Regions from separate parts of the Mycobacterium decipiens genome, predicted to be linked through region 1. Evidence: riboswitches for the same ligand, from Rfam matches in the RefSeq annotation. Region 1 holds a riboswitch; the other holds the start of a gene.
The links. A riboswitch is a leader RNA that binds a small molecule or an ion and turns the genes downstream of it on or off. The one in region 1 is predicted to bind magnesium.

Region 1 (9,417 bases):
GCACGGAACGGCAGTCGGATGAGGACGTCGTCAGGTTCGTAACGTTCGAAAACGATCCCCAGCCCACCGATAAACGGCGTCTTCGGCATCAGGTCACGCACCGCTTGGCGACGCTTGTGCTGTTCTTGCGCGGTCAACGGGTCGGACATGGCAGCTAGACTACCTTATTAGATTGACATATCAATCAATAACTCATAGCGTCGTAGAAGTGCGGACCAGAGTCGCCGAGTTGCTCGGTGTGGAGTTTCCGATATGCGCGTTCAGTCACTGCCGCGATGTCGTGGCCGCGGTGTCCAACGCGGGCGGGTTCGGGATCCTCGGTGCGGTCGCGCATACCCCCAAACGGCTGGAGAGCGAGCTGACCTGGATCGCGGAGCACACGGGTGGCCGGCCGTTCGGAGTCGACTTGCTCCTGCCGCCCAAATACGTCGGCGCTGAGCGAGGCGGGATCGACCCACGGCAGGCCCGGGAGCTATTACCCGATCAGCACCGGACCTTTGTCGACGACCTGCTGGCCCGCTACGGCATCACTGCGGTCGGGAACCAGGAGCGTTCGCCGTTGGCCGGCGGGCTCAACATCTCGCCCAAGGGTTACGAGCCGCTGCTCGATGTGGCCTTTGCCCACGACATCCGGCTGATCGCCAGCGCGCTCGGGCCGCCGCCACCGGACCTCGTCGAGCGCGCCCACGGCCACGACGTGCTGGTTGCCGCCCTAGCCGGCACGACGCAACACGCGCGGCGACACGCGGCGGCCGGTGTAGACCTGATCGTCGCGCAGGGCACCGAGGCCGGCGGCCACACCGGCGAGGTGGCGACCATGGTCCTGGTTCCAGAGGTCGTCGATGCGGTCTCTCCGACACCCGTGCTGGCTGCGGGCGGGATCGCCCGCGGCCGCCAGGTCGCCGCGGCGCTGGCCTTGGGAGCGGAGGGCGTCTGGTGTGGCTCGGTCTGGTTGACCACCGAAGAGGCCGAAACGCCCCCGGTGGTCAAGGACAAGTTCCTGGCCGCAACATCCTCGGACACGGTGCGGTCCCGGTCGCTGACCGGCAAGCCGGCGCGCATGTTGCGCACGGCCTGGACCGACGAGTGGGATCGGCCGGAAAGCCCCGACCCGCTCGGCATGCCGCTACAGAGCGCGCTGGTCAGCGACCCGCAATTGCGCATCAACCAGGCCGCCGACCAACCCGGCGCCAGGGCTCGTGAGTTGGCGACCTACTTCGTCGGGCAGGTGGTCGGGTCGCTCGACCGGGTGCGGCCGGCACGCTCGGTGGTCCTCGACATGGTCGAGGAGTTCATCGACACCATCGGGCAGTTGAACGGTCTCATGGATAGGTGATCCGAGATGAGCAGCACCGGCACCCGGCGGCGCCGAGCGGTTAGCGATGAGGACAAGTCGCAACGGCGCGAGGAGATCTTGACCGCGGCCAAAAAAGTATTCGCCCGCAAGGGTTTTCATGCCACCACGATCGCGGACATCGCCAAACAGGCCGGCCTCGCGTACGGCTTGATCTACTGGTACTTCGACTCGAAGGACGACTTGTTCCACGCGTTGATGGCCGTTGAAGAGGATGCCCTGCGGGCTCATGTCGCGGCCGAATTGGCCTGCGTTGGCGGGTCAACCGACAGCACCGGGGGACAGGCACCGCTTCGGGCGCTGTTGCAGACTTCAGTGCTGGCCACATTCGAGTTCTTCGAAGCCGACAATGCCACTGTCAAACTGCTGTTCCGCGATGCCTACGCGCTGGGGGACCGGTTCGAAAGGCAGCTCGGCGGGATCTACGAGCGGTTCATCGACGAAATCGAAGCCGTCGTCGTTGCCGCTCAAGAGCGTGGCGAGGTGGTGGACGTACCGTCCCGGATGGTCGCCTACACGCTGGCGGCATTGGTGGGGCAGTTGGCACACCGACGGCTCAACACCGACGACAGCGTCACCGCCGGCCAGGTAGCCGACTTTGTCGTTTCGCTGGTGCTAGACGGGCTACGCCCGCGTCCACCGTCGGCCGGGACCAGCGGTGGTCGGGCCGCCCGAAGCTGAGGGAAGGCTGCCAAACCCCATCGTGAAAGCGTAAGAATTCGGACACGCGCCCAGATCAAATTGACCGCGACGGGTAGGTCGTGCATTATCGGTCCGGTAAGCACCTCGTTAGGTGAGGCGGCTACACGAACATAGGCCACTGACCCCGAACGTCGAAAGACGCCCCGGGTCAGGACAGCTCCTCCCGGCTTAAGGGTTGAGCCCAGGTGGCTTCCGGATTAGCGGACACGTCGTGTGGTGCCAAAGCTCTGACGAGTGGGGTGCGGATTTCCGACAATCGTCGGTATTTCTGAACTCCTTGTGTTTTGATCGTGCGAGTTGCGCGCGTGTCGTGGCCGTGAGGAGGTGAGGGACGCATGAGTTCCGGTGACAGTCCGGGTCGATATCCGGGCTTTGTTTCGTCCCGATCCGGTTTCTCCTCCGACGCTCTCAGCTGAGTCGTCAATACCAGGTCAGCCTTCTTGGATCGGAACCGCTACGGGACGGAACTAATTCGGTTTTAGTTCATATGTTCTGGTTTGGTTTCAGTCCTCGTTTTCCAATTCCGTCTAGGAGGCGATAATGACCGCTGCACTGTACGACGAAGTCGTAACCGTAGCCCCCGCCCCCAAGCTGCAAGTAGTGCGGGATGTATCCCCGATCCCCGCGCCAAAGAAGGTTGCTCGCCGGGGCGACGCGCTGCCTTTCGGCGCTGGAGGTGACCCGCTGGTCGACGGGGCGGCCCGTTTGCTGAGCATTCCGCTGCGGCACCTGTACGCCGCGCTGTGGCGCGTCGGGCTGCTCGAAGTCCAGGCCTAAGTAGGTTCGTCCCATGGCTTATGAGCAATACACGGACCCGAGGGGCTACCCGACTGCAGGCGCGTCCTGTGGCCAGGTAGCCCCTCGGAGCCGGTTGGCGCGGCGTTGAGGATTTGCGGAGCTTCAGTAGCAGCCCCGTAGAATCAGGGCAACGGCATCGATCCGGCCATCACCGGGGAGCCTTCGGAAGAACAGCCAGTCTGGCCCAGTAGAACCGAACGGGTTGGCCCGTCACAGCCTGAGTTGAGCGGCCACGCGTGAGCGTGGCAAGCGGGGTGGTACCGCGGCGCACGCGCACCAGCGTGGCGTCGTCCCCGGCCTGGATCACGGGCACGCAGTGCCGAACGGTGCTGGGGCATAGGGAGACGACGCGCAAAGTGACCAATAACGCATATCCGAAACTCGCCGGCGGGGCACCCGACTTTCCGGCACTCGAGCTCGAGATCCTTGACTATTGGGCCCACGACGACACCTTCCGGGCCAGCATCGCCCGGCGCGACGGTGCCCCCGAGTACGTGTTCTACGACGGGCCCCCGTTTGCCAACGGCTTGCCGCACTACGGGCACCTGCTCACCGGCTACGTCAAGGACATCGTGCCGCGATACCGCACCATGTGCGGTTACCAAGTCGAGCGTCGCTTCGGCTGGGACACTCATGGGCTGCCCGCCGAACTCGAAGTCGAGCGTCAGCTGGGCATCACCGACAAATCCCAGATCGAGGTCATGGGCATCGTGGCGTTTAACGACGCCTGCCGGGCATCGGTGTTGCGCTACACCGACGAATGGCAGGCGTATGTGACCCGCCAGGCCCGCTGGGTCGACTTCGACAACGATTACAAGACGCTCGATCTGTCCTACATGGAGTCGGTGGTCTGGGCATTCAAACAGCTGTGGGACAAGGGCCTGGTGTACGAGGGCTACCGGGTGCTGCCCTACTGCTGGCGTGATGAAACTCCGCTGTCCAATCACGAACTGCGAATGGATGACGACGTCTACCAAAGTCGCCAAGATCCCGCGGTCACAGTGGGATTCAAGGTGGTGGGCCGCACACCGGACAACCCGCTGGATGGCGCCTATCTGCTGGTATGGACGACGACTCCGTGGACCCTGCCGTCGAACCTCGCGGTTGCCGTAAGCCCGGACGTCACTTACGTACTGGTCGGAGCGGGCGATCGTCGTTTCGTGCTGGCCGAAGCACGGTTGAGCGCCTACGCCCGCGAGCTTGGTGAGGAGCCCGAGGTGCTCGGCAGCTACCCCGGCTCCGAACTATTGGGCACCCGCTACTTGCCCCCATTTGCGTATTTTATGGACTCGCCCAACGCTTTTCAGGTGCTGGCCGGCGACTTTGTGACGACCGAGGACGGCACCGGCATTGTGCATATGGCGCCGGCCTACGGCGAGGACGACATGGTGGTCGCGGAGGCGGTCGGAATCGTGCCGGTCACTCCGGTCGATTCCAAGGGCTGCTTCGACGTCACCGTTCCCGATTACCAAGGGCAACATGTCTTTGACGCCAACACGCAGATCGTCCGGGACCTGAAGACCGCAAGCGGCCCAGCTGCGGTGAACGGCCCTGTGTTGATCCGCCACGAAACCTACGAGCACCCCTACCCGCACTGCTGGCGATGCCGCAACCCGCTGATCTACCGGGCCGTGTCGTCGTGGTTCGTCGCCGTCACCAAGTTCCGTGACCGCATGGTGGAACTGAACCAGCAGATCGCCTGGTATCCCGAACACGTCAAGAACGGTCAGTTCGGGAAGTGGCTGCAGGGCGCCCGGGATTGGTCGATCTCCCGGAACCGCTACTGGGGCACGCCGATTCCGGTGTGGAAGTCTGACGACCCGGACTACCCGCGCATCGACGTGTACGGCAGCTTGGACGAGCTGGAGCGTGACTTCGACGTTCGCCCGACCAATTTGCACCGGCCCTACATCGATGAGCTCACTCGGCCCAACCCCGACGATCCCACCGGGCGTAGCACGATGCGGCGCATACCGGATGTGCTCGACGTGTGGTTCGACTCGGGCTCCATGCCGTACGCGCAGGTGCACTACCCGTTCGAGAATGCGGATTGGTTCGACGGGGCCCATCGCGGGAGCCCCGACAAGCAGGTCGACGCGCATTATCCCGGCGATTTCATCGTCGAGTACATCGGACAGACCCGTGGCTGGTTTTACACACTGCATGTGCTGGCCACTGCGCTCTTCGACCGGCCGGCATTCAAAACCTGTGTGGCGCACGGGATTGTCCTTGGTTTCGATGGCCAGAAGATGAGCAAGTCGCTGCGCAACTATCCGGATGTGACAGAGGTGTTCGATCGTGACGGCTCCGACGCCATGCGATGGTTTCTGATGGCCTCGCCGATCCTGCGCGGCGGCAACCTGATCGTCACCGAACAGGGAATTCGCGACGGTGTGCGGCAAGTCCTGCTGCCACTCTGGAACGCCTACAGCTTCCTGGCTCTCTACGCTCCGAAAGTCGGTACCTGGCGCGTCGATTCGACGCATGTGCTGGATCGCTACATCCTGGCCAAGCTGGCCGTGCTACGCGATGACATCAGCGCGTCCATGGAGATCTACGACATCCCTGGTGCCTGCGAGCAGTTGCGCCAGTTCACCGAGGCATTGACGAATTGGTATGTGCGACGTTCGCGTTCGCGGTTCTGGGAGGAAGACGCCGATGCGATAGACACCCTGCACACGGTGCTGGAGGTGACTACGCGGCTGGCCGCCCCGCTGCTTCCGCTGATCACCGAGATGATCTGGCGCGGTCTCACGCGCGAGCGCTCGGTGCACCTGACGGACTGGCCAAAGTCCGACCTGCTGCCATCGGATGCCGACCTGGTCGCCGCGATGGACCAGGTACGAGATGTCTGCTCGGCCGCATCGTCGCTGCGCAAGGCCAAAAAGCTGCGGGTGCGGCTGCCCTTGCCGAAGCTCACTGTGGCAGTGGACAACCCACAACGGTTGAAGCCATTCACCGACCTGATCGGCGACGAGCTCAACGTCAAGCAGGTCGAACTGACCGATGCGATTGACGCCTATGGGCGATTCGAGCTCGCCGTCAACGCCCGGGTGGCCGGGCCGCGGCTGGGCAAGGATGTGCAGGGCGCCATCAAGGCGGTCAAGGCCGGCGAAGGCGTCGTCAACCCGGACGGCACCTTGTCGGTGGGCCCCGCGGTGCTGGCGCCCGACGAGTTCAGCTCCCGGCTGGTGGCCGCCGACCCGGAGTTCACCGCGGCGTTGCCCGATGGGGCCGGACTGGTTGTTCTCGACGGCACGGTGACCCCTGAACTCGAAGCCGAGGGCTGGGCCAAGGATCGCATCCGCGAACTGCAGGAGCTGCGTAAGTCGACCGGGCTGGATGTAACCGATCGCATCCGCGTGGTGATGTCGGTGCCTGTTGACCGCGAAGACTGGGCGCGCACCCACCGCGACCTCATCGCCGGCGAAATCCTCGCCACCAGCTTCGAATTCGCCGAACCCGCGGAGGGTGTGGACATCGGTGACGGCGTGCGGGTGAGTATCGCGAAAACCTGAGCTGCGGGCTAGGGCTTGGCTGCGCGCCAGCGCTGCCGATCGCCGCGCACCTCAACCTCAACATCGTGGAATCCCGCTGCGCGGAGGCGATCCGGCAGGCCCTCGGGCGCGAGTGGGTTGCAGGTGTCGCGGAAATGCAGGATCCGGAACATCACCGATGGCACGCCGTCGCTGCCGGCGAAGACGCCACCGGGGCGAAGCACTCGGAACGCCTCAGCGAACAGCCGGTCCTGTAGCTCTGCCGTTGGGATGTGGTGGGCCATCGTGAAGCAGACCACGGAGCTGAACTCGTCGGCCGGCAATCCGGTGTCGGTGCCGTCGCCGTTGATGATGCGCGCGCGATCCCCATACAACCCCTGCAGGCGTTGTGCCATCGGCGTGTCGATCTCAACCGCAGTGAGCTTGGGTGTTGCCTTCACCAGTACCCGCAGATTTGCGCCGTACCCCGGCCCGATCTCGAGGGCGTTGTCGCCCAGATCCACATCGGCGAGCACCCACGGCAGCAGTTGGCTCTCGACCTCCTTCGCCCAGCGCTTCGAGCTGCAGCACCATCTGTGACAAAGGTTCATCGCCATAGGGAAAACGTAGCGCAGTAGCCCCAAATAGCATCACGGATGTGGAGTCCCGCTGGGTGCTGCACCTGGACATGGACGCGTTCTTTGCCTCGGTCGAACAGCTCACCCGACCGACCCTACGGGGGCGGCCGGTGCTGGTTGGCGGGCTGGGCGGGCGGGGCGTGGTGGCCGGCGCGAGCTATGAAGCGCGGGTGTTCGGCGCCCGATCGGCCATGCCGATGCATCAGGCCCGCAGGCTGATCGGCGTGACGGCGGTCGTGTTGCCGCCGCGCGGTGTGGTCTATGGGATCGCGAGCCGCCGGGTGTTCGACACCGTACGCGGACTGGTGCCCGTCGTCGAGCAGCTGTCTTTCGACGAGGCGTTCGGAGAGCCGCCACAACTTGCCGGGGCATCGGCCGAGGATGTCGAGACGTTCTGCGAGCGCTTGCGGAGGCGGGTGCGCGACGAGACCGGCTTGATCGCCTCGGTCGGCGCGGGCTCGGGCAAACAGATCGCCAAGATCGCGTCCGGCCTGGCCAAACCCGACGGCATTCGGGTGGTCCGGCGCGCCGAAGAGGAAGCGCTGCTCAGCGGGTTGCCGGTGCGGCGGCTGTGGGGTATCGGCCCGGTGGCCGAGGAAAAGCTGCATAGGCTCGGCATTGAGACGATCGGCCAGCTGGCCGCGTTGAGCGACGCCGAGGCGGCCAACATCCTGGGCGCTACGATTGGTCCCGCGCTGCACCGGCTGGCCCGCGGTATCGACGACCGACCGGTCGCAGAGCGTGCCGAAGCCAAGCAAATCAGCGCCGAGTCCACGTTCGCCGTCGATCTGACCACCATCGAGCAATTGCGCGAAGCGATCGACCCCATCGCTGAGCACGCTCACCAACGTCTGGTGCGCGACGGCCGCGGCGCCCGCACCGTCACGGTGAAGTTGAAGAAATCGGACATGAGCACACTGACCCGCTCGGCGACCATGCCCTACCCGACGACCGAGGCCGGCGCATTGGTTGCGGTGGCCCGGCGGCTGCTGCTGGACCCACATCAGATCGGGCCCATTCGTCTTCTGGGCGTTGGGTTTTCCGGTTTGAGCGAGGTGCGCCAGGAGTCACTGTTTCCGGACTTCGACCTGACGCCGGAGACGTCGCAGGCGCATCAGTCCTTCGAAACACCGGGAGCCGCGCCGCTGGCCGCACCCGACACGTCGGCGTGGCGGGTGGGCGACGATGTCGCCCACCCCGATCTCGGGCACGGCTGGGTGCAGGGCGCGGGCCACGGCGTGGTGACCGTGCGGTTCGAGACGCGTGGTTCAGGCCCGGGCCCGGCGCGGACGTTCCCCGTCGATACCGGCGACATCGCCACCGCTAACCCGGTAGACAGCTTGGACTGGCCGGACTACATCGGCCAGTTGCCGGTCGAGGAGTTGGCTGGCCCCTCACCCCCAACGGTCGATGACGTCGGCGACCGGTGAGTTCGCCGCCAGCGCGGCCATCAGCAGCACCCGGGCCTGGGACGGCGGCAGTCGCGGTACCATCACCGCGCCGGCATCCACCAGGTCGTGCCCGGGCCCGTAGCCTGCGCCGACCCGCGCGCCGGCGACCCGGCTAGACACCGCGACAACCACCGGGTCGTGTCCATCCCGACAGTGTCGACGGACCCCGTCGATCACGGCTGCCCCGGCGTTGCCCGAGCCCAGCGCCTCCAATACCACGGCGCGCGCGCCGGCCGCCACACAGGCGTCCATCGCCACCGAGTCACTTCCCGGATAGACCGCGACGATGTCGACGCGTGGCGCCGTGGCGGCGCTGAGATCGCCGAGATATGGCCGCGGTTTGGTGTGCGTAAGCCGCACGCCGGCCGGGGTAACACCAAGCGACTCCCCGGCGAATCCGCTCAGGTCCGGATTGGCCACCTTGCGTAGGCCCAACGGCTGCAACACCCGGCCGCCGAAACTCACCAGCACCCCAAGGTCGCGGGCGGCCGGGTCGGCCGCCAGCGCCAGCGCGTCGCGCAGGTTGGCCGGACCATCGGCGTCGGAGGCGTCGGCACTGAGCAAGGCCCCGGTCACCACGACCGGGGCGCTACCCGCATAGGTGAGGTCCAGCCACAGTGCGGTCTCTTCGAGCGTGTCGGTGCCGTGAGTGATGACCACCCCGTCTGCGCCGTCGCGGATCGCGGCTTGGATCGAAGCGCCCATCCGATCCCAATCGGCGGGCGTCAGCTTTGAGCTGTCATGCGCCATCAGGTCGACTATTTCGATGTCCAGGTCGATGTCGAGGCCTGCGATCAGCGCCGCCCCGCACTGGGTTGGCCGCAGTACCCCATCGGGGCCTGCGGTGGTCGAGATTGTCCCTCCGGTGGTGATGACGGTGACGCGAGCCATGCGGGCATCATTCCGCACGTGGATTGCTCCCATCCGGTTGCGGGGGTCTGGTCGGGCCGCGTCGGTCATAGCGGTTGGCCCTGAGGGATGATGGTGGAGTGCCTGAC
Region 2 (9,417 bases), 350 kb from region 1:
ACGAGGCTGATCTGAGCGCCTGCCGCATTCCGCTCGCCGATGTGCTCGACCCCGCCGGCATTGCGCACATCACCGCCGAGGTGACCGCGATCGACGTCGACGCCCGCAGCATCTCCACCGCCGCCGGCGCCTCATATGGCTATGACCGACTGGTCCTCGCGTCTGGCAGTCAGGTGGTGCAACCCGCGATACCGGGCCTGCGGGAGTTCGGTTTCGACGTCGACACCTATGACGGCGCGATCAGGCTGCAACACCACCTGCAAGCGCTGACCGGTGGGCCGCCAACCCCCGCGGCCACTACCGTCGTGGTCGTCGGTGCCGGGCTAACCGGGATCGAGACAGCCTGCGAGCTGCCGAGCAGGCTGCGGGCCCTGTTCGCCCGCGGTGATGGTGTTAGCCCCCGGGTGGTGCTGGTCGACCACAGCCCGGTTGTCGGCTCCGACATGGGTCCATCCGCGCGGCCGGTGATCGAACAGGCGTTGTCGGCCAACGGCGTTGAGACCAGAACTGCCGTGGGTGTCGCCGCCGTCAGCCAGGGCGGGGTATCGCTGTCATCGGGTGAACGGCTGGATGCGGCCACGGTGGTCTGGTGCGCGGGCATGCGGGCCAGCCCGCTGACCGAGCAGCTACCGGTAACCCGCGATCGGCTGGGCCGGCTGCAGGTCGATGACTACCTGAGGGTGATCGGGGTCCCCGCGATGTTCGCCGCCGGCGATGTGGCCGCGGCCCGGATGGATGACGAGCACCTGTCGGTGATGTCGTGTCAGCACGGGCGCCCAATGGGCCGCTACGCCGGCTACAACGTCATCAGTGACCTGTTCGACGAGCCGATGCTGCCCCTTCGGATCCCTTGGTATGTCACGGTTCTCGATCTCGGACCGGCCGGCGCGGTGTACACCGAGGGTTGGGACCGGACGGTGGTGTCGCAAGGCACGCAGGCCAAGGCCACCAAACAGACAATCAATACCCAGCGGATTTACCCGCCGCTGAACGGACTTCGCGCCGACTTGCTGGCTGCGGCAGCGCCGGAACTGCAGGCCCGCCCCTGAACAAGGCCGTCGTCACTCTGCCTGCGCTTGCTCACCGGCATACCAGTGCACCGCGTAAACGCCCGGCTGTAGCGACAGTTCCGCCACCAACCGCTCAAGCTTGGCCGGGGTATGGCCATCCATGAGGAGGTGGGCGGTCAACGCGATTCTGTCGTCGCCGGCCTGCCCCGTGTGGATTCCGCGCAGCGTGATGTCGTGGCTGCTGGTGTGTTGGACGATATGAGCACGCACATACTTTTCTGATTTTGGCCGACATATCACCTGTACCTGGTAGGGCTGTAGGCCTTCGTCGTCTTCGACGGCGTTGTCCCGGTCGATCAGCCGGCCGAGTGGGCGCCCCAGCAGATGGATCGTGACGATGGTTCCCGTGGCGATGACAGTGAACACCAGATGCCCGGACGCGGCCAGGACACCGACCGCAGCCGAACACCAAAGGGTGGCGGCCGTGTTGAGTCCGCGGACGTTGAACCCCTCACGCAGGATTACCCCGCCGCCCAGGAACCCGATCCCGGAAACCACGTAGGACGCGACTCGGGTGGGACTGCTGTCCTCGGTGGCGACCGCATATAGCACGAACAAGGTCGCACCGGTCGCCACGAGGGCGTTGGTGCGCAACCCGGCCATCCGCGCCCGCCACTGGCGCTCGAGCCCGATAAGGGCCCCGCAACCCACTCCAACGGCCAGCCGGAGCGCGAAATCGGCGATAGTCAGCGTTTGCATGACGCCGACTCCTTCCCGATCGCAAGATGGCGGCGGCAGCTAACCACAAGTGGGTTAACAGGGGGTGGAGCTGGGGCTAACCGGCTGCGCCGCGGTTAATACCAACAACAGGGTAGGCACCTACCGGCGGCCCCGCATCCCGACACGGCTTACCCTCAGACGTGGGCTAGGTGGTGTGGGCAGTAGTGCTTCGCCGAAATCACGGCGAACTGGGCTGCCTTGTCCATATCGAATCCCGGATTCCGGATCGTCACGTCATGGATTAGCTCCAAGCCGGACTCGCCGTTGTCCAAGCACACGCACACCGCTCTGCCGGACCCGATGGCTCGGTCCGGGCTGGCATATGTGATCCCGGCTCGTTGCAGCGCGGCCAGGAAGGCCGCGTCGTCACCGCCGCCCTCGTCCGGATCGGCATAAGCTGGTCCGGCGAGGCCGATCGTGGTGCAAACGCCGAGCACCGCCAGTAGCCTTCTCATAGTTCACCATTCTTCCATTTCGAGACAGATCTTGCAGCGATCACATTGTTGGAAGCTTCGTTCCGGCGCGGGTTTTCTGTCGACCAAAGACGTTCTGCGCCAATCGTATTGACGGTTCTCAACCATCGCCGTCACCGAGATCGCCGAATTTGGTTGCCCACTAGCCCAACTGCGTATCCGAAGGCACGACTTTTGACTTGCCGCCTTTGGATAGGTGTACCGCGTGGATACCCGGCTTTTTCGACAGCTGCTCGAGCAGGCTGTCCAGCCCCTCTTGATCGACGGTGTGGTGCTGCACGCTCTCGGGCTTCTCCGATATTTGTGCGACCAGGCGCTTCAATTTCTCTGGCGAGGTGCCGTCTTTGAGGTCTTTGAACGCGGTGAGACGGCCGCGGGCGCCGGCACGGGTGAAAGCGCTGGGAGCCCCGGCGCCCAGGGCGCTTCCGAGCATGCCTGCCGCCGACATCGAACTGAGCAGGCTCCCCTCGCCGAGAGCGGCAGCTGGCACGGCTTCTGGCCCGGCGGCCGACAACGCGGCGGCGACCGTCCTGATCGCCGGGGTGGCCGCGGCCCAGCTCGGCGGAGCCGAAAACGCCCCCACCAAGGTGCCGCGTCCAAAATGCGCCGATACCCCATCTCCGGACACCGCGCTGGTCAGCCACCCTCGGCCCCAGGCCGGCGCCGCGAGCCCGCCGCCCAGCGCGTCTTTGGGGAGTTCGCCGAGCAACCCCGGCGGTTCGGCGAATTTGAGGAACTGCGAGATCGGGAAGTTGATGAGCAACCCGATGTCATTGAACTGCGTCGTGAAGCCAATTGGAGCCTTTATGGCATTGAATAGGCCCTCATACGTCGTTGCCGCGTTTGGCCCCGCCAGGGCGTCGATGAGCTGGGAGACGACGGTTGTGTAGGCGGTGGAAAGGTCCGCGCCCAGTTGCAGCAGCACCGATATCGGGTTGTTCGCGAGCAGCAGCGACTGCGCGCTGCCGACGGATTGCCCCGCTGCGGCCGCCTGGCTGGCCAGCCCGGCGGCATTGGTGATCTGCGGCGGTTCGGTGAACGGCGCAATTTGGGTGGCGGCCGCCGACGAGCCGGCGTAGCCGTACATCGCGGCGACATCCTGGGCCCACATCTCTGCGTATTGGGCTTCGGTGGCCGCGATCGCCGCGGTGTTCTGCCCGAATACGTTGGTCGCCACCAGCGTTGCCAGCTGGCTGCGGTTGGCGGCAATCACCGGCGGTGGCACGTGCGCGGCGAACGCTGTCTCGTAAGCGCCGGCCGCCGCAGCGGCCTGGATCGCTGCCTCCTTGGCTTGTGCGGCGGTCGCGCTCATCCAGGTCACGTAGGGTGCGACCGCGGCCGCCATGGCCAGTGACGACGGACCTAGCCACGCTCCGCTGGTCAGGCTGGCGACCACCGACGAATAGGCTGCCGCTGTGGACTGAAGTTCGGCGGCGAGCGCATCCCAGGACGCCGCGGCCGCCAGGATCGGCCCCGACCCCGGACCCGTGTACATCCTGCCCGAATTGATCTCCGGCGGTAACGCTGCGTACAACATGTCTTTGCCCCTTACCTGGTGGTGTGCGTTCAATCCTCGAGCGCCGGAATCACGATGATGGTGGCCGCCGCCGGGTCAGCCCCGGCCACTACGCCGCCAGCCGAGCGGGCCGCCCCACCACCACCGGAGCCGAACGCGGTAGCACCAAGTGCCCGTCCCGCCAGGCTGGCCAGGGCCATCTCACTAAACACTCCGGTCTCGCCGGCGAATGCGGCGGTCGGGGCTGCTGCCAAGTTGGTGGGTAGCACCGAAGCCAGCGTTCTGATCGCCGGGGCCGCGGTTGTCCAACCCTGTGGCACCGACAAACTTCCCACCAGGGCCGCACGGCCCATAGTCCCCGACACTTCCGACCCACCTACGGTCGCGGAGCTCAGATTCAGATACGGCAACATCGACTCAGCCAGCGGCGCCAACGCGCCGGTGATGGGTTTCGCCGGCGTGAAGAAGGCCTGAAGACCCTGCGCATTTTGCGCGTAGGCGTATATCTGCCCGAACGACAGGAACGGGCCACCGGGTATGGCGGTCAACCCCTGCAGGGAGTACGGCCCGGTGAGGGTCGCCATGATGGTGTTCCAGTTGGCCAAATCGGACGCAAGCTCCGGTGGCAACGCGGCTGCCGGCAACGACGACGGCACCGCGGTGGTCGTTGCCAGGCTTTGCAGCGCAGTTGGCAACGAGGTGATCAGTTGGGACAGCTGCGTTGTGATGTCCGAGCTGGCCGCGGCGCCGGTGGCCTCGGCTACTGCGGCCGATTGCGTGGCCACCGCCGCCGGGTTCGTCGTTTGCGGCGGCTCGATGAACGGCGTCAACTGCGACGCGGTGGCCGACGAACCGGCATAGCCATACATCGCGGCCGCGTCTTGAGCCCACATCTCTGCGTAATGGGCCTCGGCGGCCGCGATCGCCGGCGTGTTCTGCCCGAAGATGTTCGTGGCGATCAACGACATCAACAATGCGCGGTTGGCCTCGATCACCGGCGGGGGCACGGTTGCCGCGAATGCCGTCTCATAAGCGCCCGCGGCTATCTTGGCCTGGGTGGCAGCCTGCTCAGCCTGGCCACCGGCGGCCCTAATCCACGCCACATATGGTGCGGCCGCGGCCGCCATCGTGATCGAAGAGGGACCCGTCCACCGCCCAACGGTGAGGTCCTCAATCGTGGCGCCATAGGAGGTCGCCGTGGCATGCAATTCGGCGGAAAGCGCGTCCCAGGCCGCTGCGGCGGCCAGCAGCGGCCCGGATCCCGGGCCCACGTACATTCGCCCCGAGTTAATCTCCGGCGGTAGCGCCCCGAAGTCCATATCTGTTACCTCCGGTCCCCTGGATGGGCGCCATGGTAATCACGTCCGCGTAGTTCTGCCCACGAAACTGGCCAAGCTCTTATGAACTTCACCAGGTATCCCAATGTCCACCCCCCTCAATTTTGTCTATTTGACGCCTGTAGACCAGCACTTCCGGCGCCGAGAATTTGCCACGGTTCGTCGTGATTCGGGGCCATTCGCCCGCTATGGCGATCATGCTGCGCAGCATTTATTTGCGTCGCGTTCCGCCCAGGTAATCGCAACGTAAACAGTCGGTGTCACCACTCGCTGAGCGCATGTGAGACCGCTTGTAGCCACCGCATGGCGGCCGGAAATACCTGTTCACCAAAGGAATCGTTGTCCACGAGCAAAGACTGCAAGACCGATTAATGACAATCCCCATGCGTCGATTCCGGACGCTACGACCTTCATCGGCACCATTATTGCGGAATTCGCTATTTCAAAGAACCTCCCAAATTGCCATTTTCAATCACCAGCCTGCGATTTGCGGGCGCGCTGGATGAATTTTCTGAAGTGGTCGAGTTGCGAAGGGCGGTGCGGACACGCTGGGAGCGGACGCCATAGTCGGGTTTGGCTATTGGAATGCGCGGGCTCGCGCCCGATTTGCGGTCTTTCACCCAGCGGCGGGCGGTCGTGCGACGAATCTGGGCCGGAAGCCATACTGCGGCATGGCGCGCCCGAAACCTTGGCCGGCCATGGCGCCAATGGGCATTCCAGGCATACCGGCCGCCCCTGCAGGCGGAGGCGCGACCATCGGTGTGCCCCCCAGCGCCGAGCCCAAGGGGCTCGCCGGTGGTGCGGTCTCGGTCCAGCTCGGCGGCACCGACAGCTTGCCGACGATGGATGCATTGGCCGCCCCGGCGGAAACCCCGCCTGTGGAACCGAGCGGGGCCGCCATCTCGCTAGCTGTCCCGGAAGCCCCCGCATCCAGCACGTCGCCAGCCGCATGCGCAGCCACGACAGCGCCCAGTATGCCAACGAAGGGATCGACCAAGGTGCTCGGCAGGAAGAGCCCGGTCGAGGCAAGGGTGTTCCAGACGTTCGCGTTGGGCCCCCAGTTCGCCCATAGCTGTTGAAGCCAGGAAGGAATGAATGACCCGGACGACGAGAGTCCTTGCAGCACATTGGGGATCGCCGTCAATAGCTGAGATAAGGTCGACGGCTGGTTGCCGGCTGCCTGGCCGGTGGCTTGGGCGACCGCCGCCGACTGCGCCGCCAGCCCGGTCGGGTTGGTGGTCTGCGCCGGCTCGGCGAACGCGGTTAGCTGGGTAGCGGCCGCTGAGGAGGCGGCATAGCCGTACATCGCGTCGGCGTCTTGGGCCCACATTTCGGCGTACTCGGCCTCGGTTGCCGCGATCGCAGTGGCGTTCTGCCCCAGGACGTTGCTGGCGGTCAGCACCGCCAGCTGGGCACGGTTGGCCTCGATCACCGGTGGGGGCACCGTTGCGGCCAACGCGGCTTCGTAGGATGCCGCGGCGGCCTCGGCTTGTGCGCCGGTCTGCTCGGCCTGGATTGCGGTGGCGCCCATCCATACCACATAGGGTGCGGCTGCGGCTGCCATCGCTGCCGACGCCGGGCCGTACCACTCTTCACCGGTCAGCGCGGAAAGCACCGAGCCGTAAGACAATGCGGTGGCGTGCAGTTCTGCGGCCAATTCGTTCCAGGCTGATGCGGCGGCCAGTATCGAGGCGGAGCCAGGGCCGAAATACATACGCCCGGAATTGATTTCGGGCGGCAACGTGGCGAAGTCCAGTGCTGTGGTCATCGATTTGGTCTCCTCGTTAGCTCACGGCAATGACGCTGGCGGCTTCCGTGGCCGCATAAGAAGCGGCGCTGGTGTCCACTGGCGGATTGATGGCAGCGCAGACGCTGAATTGTGTTGAAATGTCTGCTATTTCCCGCGCATTGCACTCACACCACAGCGCGAAGCGGGGGCGCGCAGATCGACGATCCGGATTGAGCCGGTTCAGATCGCGGCAACGGTGCCGGGGTCGGATCGGAACGAAATGATCATCGATCTCGGGCAGGGACTATCACCGGGACTCATTTCGCTCTCACCTCCTCTCGGCCAGGGCACACGGGGATGCCGCTTAACACAGCACGAAGAGGTGGGGGCCCGACGAAATCGCCGGGCGCGGCACCCCTCTCGTCAGAGCTTTGGCACTACACGGCGTATCCGGCCGATCAAGCCGGAAGCCACTTGGGCTCAACCCTTAAGCCGGGAAGAGCTGTCCTGACCCTGGGCGTCTTTCGACGTTCGAGGTCAGTGGCCTGTATCCGTGCAGACGCCTCACCTAGCGAGGTGCATGCCAGGCAATAGTGACATTTGAAGCGAGGTGAGTCAATCGAACTCGACGACGAATGCGGCCATCCCGCTATCCCGCGGCCGGTGGGCGGGCCATGATCGTCGGCCGGAATCCGTATCGAGGACCGCTGCCGAAGCTGTGCCCGAACACGCCGGTGGCGGGCACGCCCGGAACGCCGGGCATGCCCGCTGCGGCTTCCGGCATATTCGCAGTGCTGGTCCACCCGGCGCCCGGGAGCGCAGTACCGGCATGGTTGGCCACCTGGGTGGCCGCCGTCCACGCTTGCGGAACAGACAGTCGCCCAACCAATGTCGCCACGTTGGTGCCGGCTGTTACCCCGCCTCCACTCGCCGGCGCGGGCGTCACCCCCGACGCCAACGCAGGCAGGTTGAGGTGGCCGCCTTCCGGTGCCGTGATACCTGGCAACCCGCCGGCGGACACCGCGTTGATGTCGGCCAACGCACCCGTGACGGCCGGAGTGATGAGGTCGGGGCTGACATACCCGGCCGAGGTAAAGCCGTTCACCAAAGAGGAGTTCAAGAAGTTCCCATACGGGTTCCCATCGGCCCCAGTCAGGAAATTCAGGATGTCGGAGAGCAGGCCCCCGGGCCCCGAAAGCGCGGAGTTCAGGCCGGGAACCGCGTCCAGCGGCGACGCAACCGCTACGGGTGACGCGAGTCCTTCCAACGCGGTTGGCACCGAGGACATCAGCTGTGGCAGCGCCGATTGGGTGAGGGTGCCCGCCGCGCTGCCGGCGGCCTGGGCGACCGCTGCTGCTTGGCCGGCTTGCCCGGCTGAATTGGTCGTCTGCGCCGGCTCGGTGAACGACGTCAGCGTCGCGGCCGCCGCAGAAGTGGCGGCATAGCTGTACATCGCCGCTGCATCCTGGGCCCACATTTCGCCGTATTCGGCCTCGGTAGCCGCGATTGCTGGCGTGTTCAGACCAAGGAAGTTGGTTGCGACCAGCGCCAACAACCGAGCCCGGTTGACCGCAACCACAGCCGGGGGCACCGTCATGGCGAATGCGGCGTCAAAGGCACCCGCCGCCGTCGCTGCCTGTACCGCGGTCTGCGCAGCCTGCAACCCGGTGATGCTCATCCAGGCCATGTACGGGCTGACGGCACCCGCCATCGACGCCGATGCGGGCCCCAGCCAGCCTTCGCTGATCAACCCCGAGATCACCGTCTCGTACAAAGCTGCGGTCGAACGCAGCTCCGCGGCCAACCCATCCCAGGCGGAGGCGGCGGCCAGCATCGGTGCCGAGCCCGGTCCGGTATAGATGCGCAGCGAGTTGACTTCCGGTGGTAGTGCGCCGAAATCCATTGCCAACACCCCCTTAACCGGCTGGTGCTTCGATGGTCGCGTCGGCAGCTGCGTTGCGGGCGGCCAAGGCATGGTCAACCTCCTGCGGTTGGCCGGCCGCTGCCAGCGATTTCGGTTGTGTCAGAACAGACATCGGACTTCTCCTCGCGGGATCAAGTCCGACCCAGTTACGGGCCTTGGCCGCTGTGGCGGTGTCGGGGTGCTGCCGACGACAGGTGCGTACTCGCTGGGCAGCGCGCGTCGGGTACTCGGCGCCAGCCGATGCAGACGGCGCAAAGAGCGCCGTGACCGGATCGGAAAGAAACGGTCATCGATTTCGCAAAGCCACTAGTAGTTGGATCAGTCCGGTCCCACCTCCCGTCACGGTCCGGGCACACCGAGTGCCGCCGTGGTTGCACAAAGTGGGATGGGACCACCCAGCAAAATTTGCCAGGCGCGGCACCCCGCTCGTCCGAGCTTCGGCTTCACCAGGGTATCCGCCCGCCGCCGATCCGGAAGCCGGTTTCACTCAACCCGTATCCGGACAACAGCCGTCCCGGCTCTGGCACCGGTCAATGTCCCGCGTCAATAGTGTATTTCTGCACCCAAACTTCACCTGGCGAGGCGCCGCCAGCGCCCTGATGGCACTACGGCCACCGCCAGGTCATCGCGACGGGAGAGAGCGGCGGG

Region 2: it holds a riboswitch for magnesium, as region 1 does, so the genes downstream of both, AADZ55_RS11655 (PPE family protein) here and AADZ55_RS10300 (Rv1535 family protein) in region 1, are expected to answer to the same signal.

Annotation. Positions count from the first base shown of each region.
Region 1 is NZ_OY970459.1:2,279,213-2,288,629, forward strand. Features, by position in the region: gene AADZ55_RS10285 (PaaI family thioesterase) at 1-149, opposite strand, end outside; gene AADZ55_RS10290 (NAD(P)H-dependent flavin oxidoreductase) at 209-1,336, shown strand; gene AADZ55_RS10295 (TetR/AcrR family transcriptional regulator) at 1,343-2,035, shown strand; M-box (ykoK) riboswitch at 2,133-2,302, shown strand; gene AADZ55_RS10300 (Rv1535 family protein) at 2,597-2,833, shown strand; gene ileS (isoleucine--tRNA ligase) at 3,211-6,372, shown strand; gene AADZ55_RS10310 (class I SAM-dependent methyltransferase) at 6,381-6,947, opposite strand; gene AADZ55_RS10315 (DNA polymerase IV) at 7,004-8,398, shown strand; gene AADZ55_RS10320 (asparaginase) at 8,363-9,343, opposite strand; gene lspA (signal peptidase II) at 9,409-9,417, shown strand, end outside.
Region 2 is NZ_OY970459.1:2,625,212-2,634,628, reverse strand. Features, by position in the region: gene AADZ55_RS11680 (NAD(P)/FAD-dependent oxidoreductase) at 1-1,049, shown strand, start outside; gene AADZ55_RS11675 (MgtC/SapB family protein) at 1,062-1,769, opposite strand; gene AADZ55_RS11670 (DUF732 domain-containing protein) at 1,925-2,245, opposite strand; gene AADZ55_RS11665 (PPE family protein) at 2,406-3,800, opposite strand; gene AADZ55_RS11660 (PPE family protein) at 3,830-5,098, opposite strand; gene AADZ55_RS11655 (PPE family protein) at 5,733-6,884, opposite strand; M-box (ykoK) riboswitch at 7,254-7,428, opposite strand; gene AADZ55_RS11650 (PPE family protein) at 7,495-8,748, opposite strand.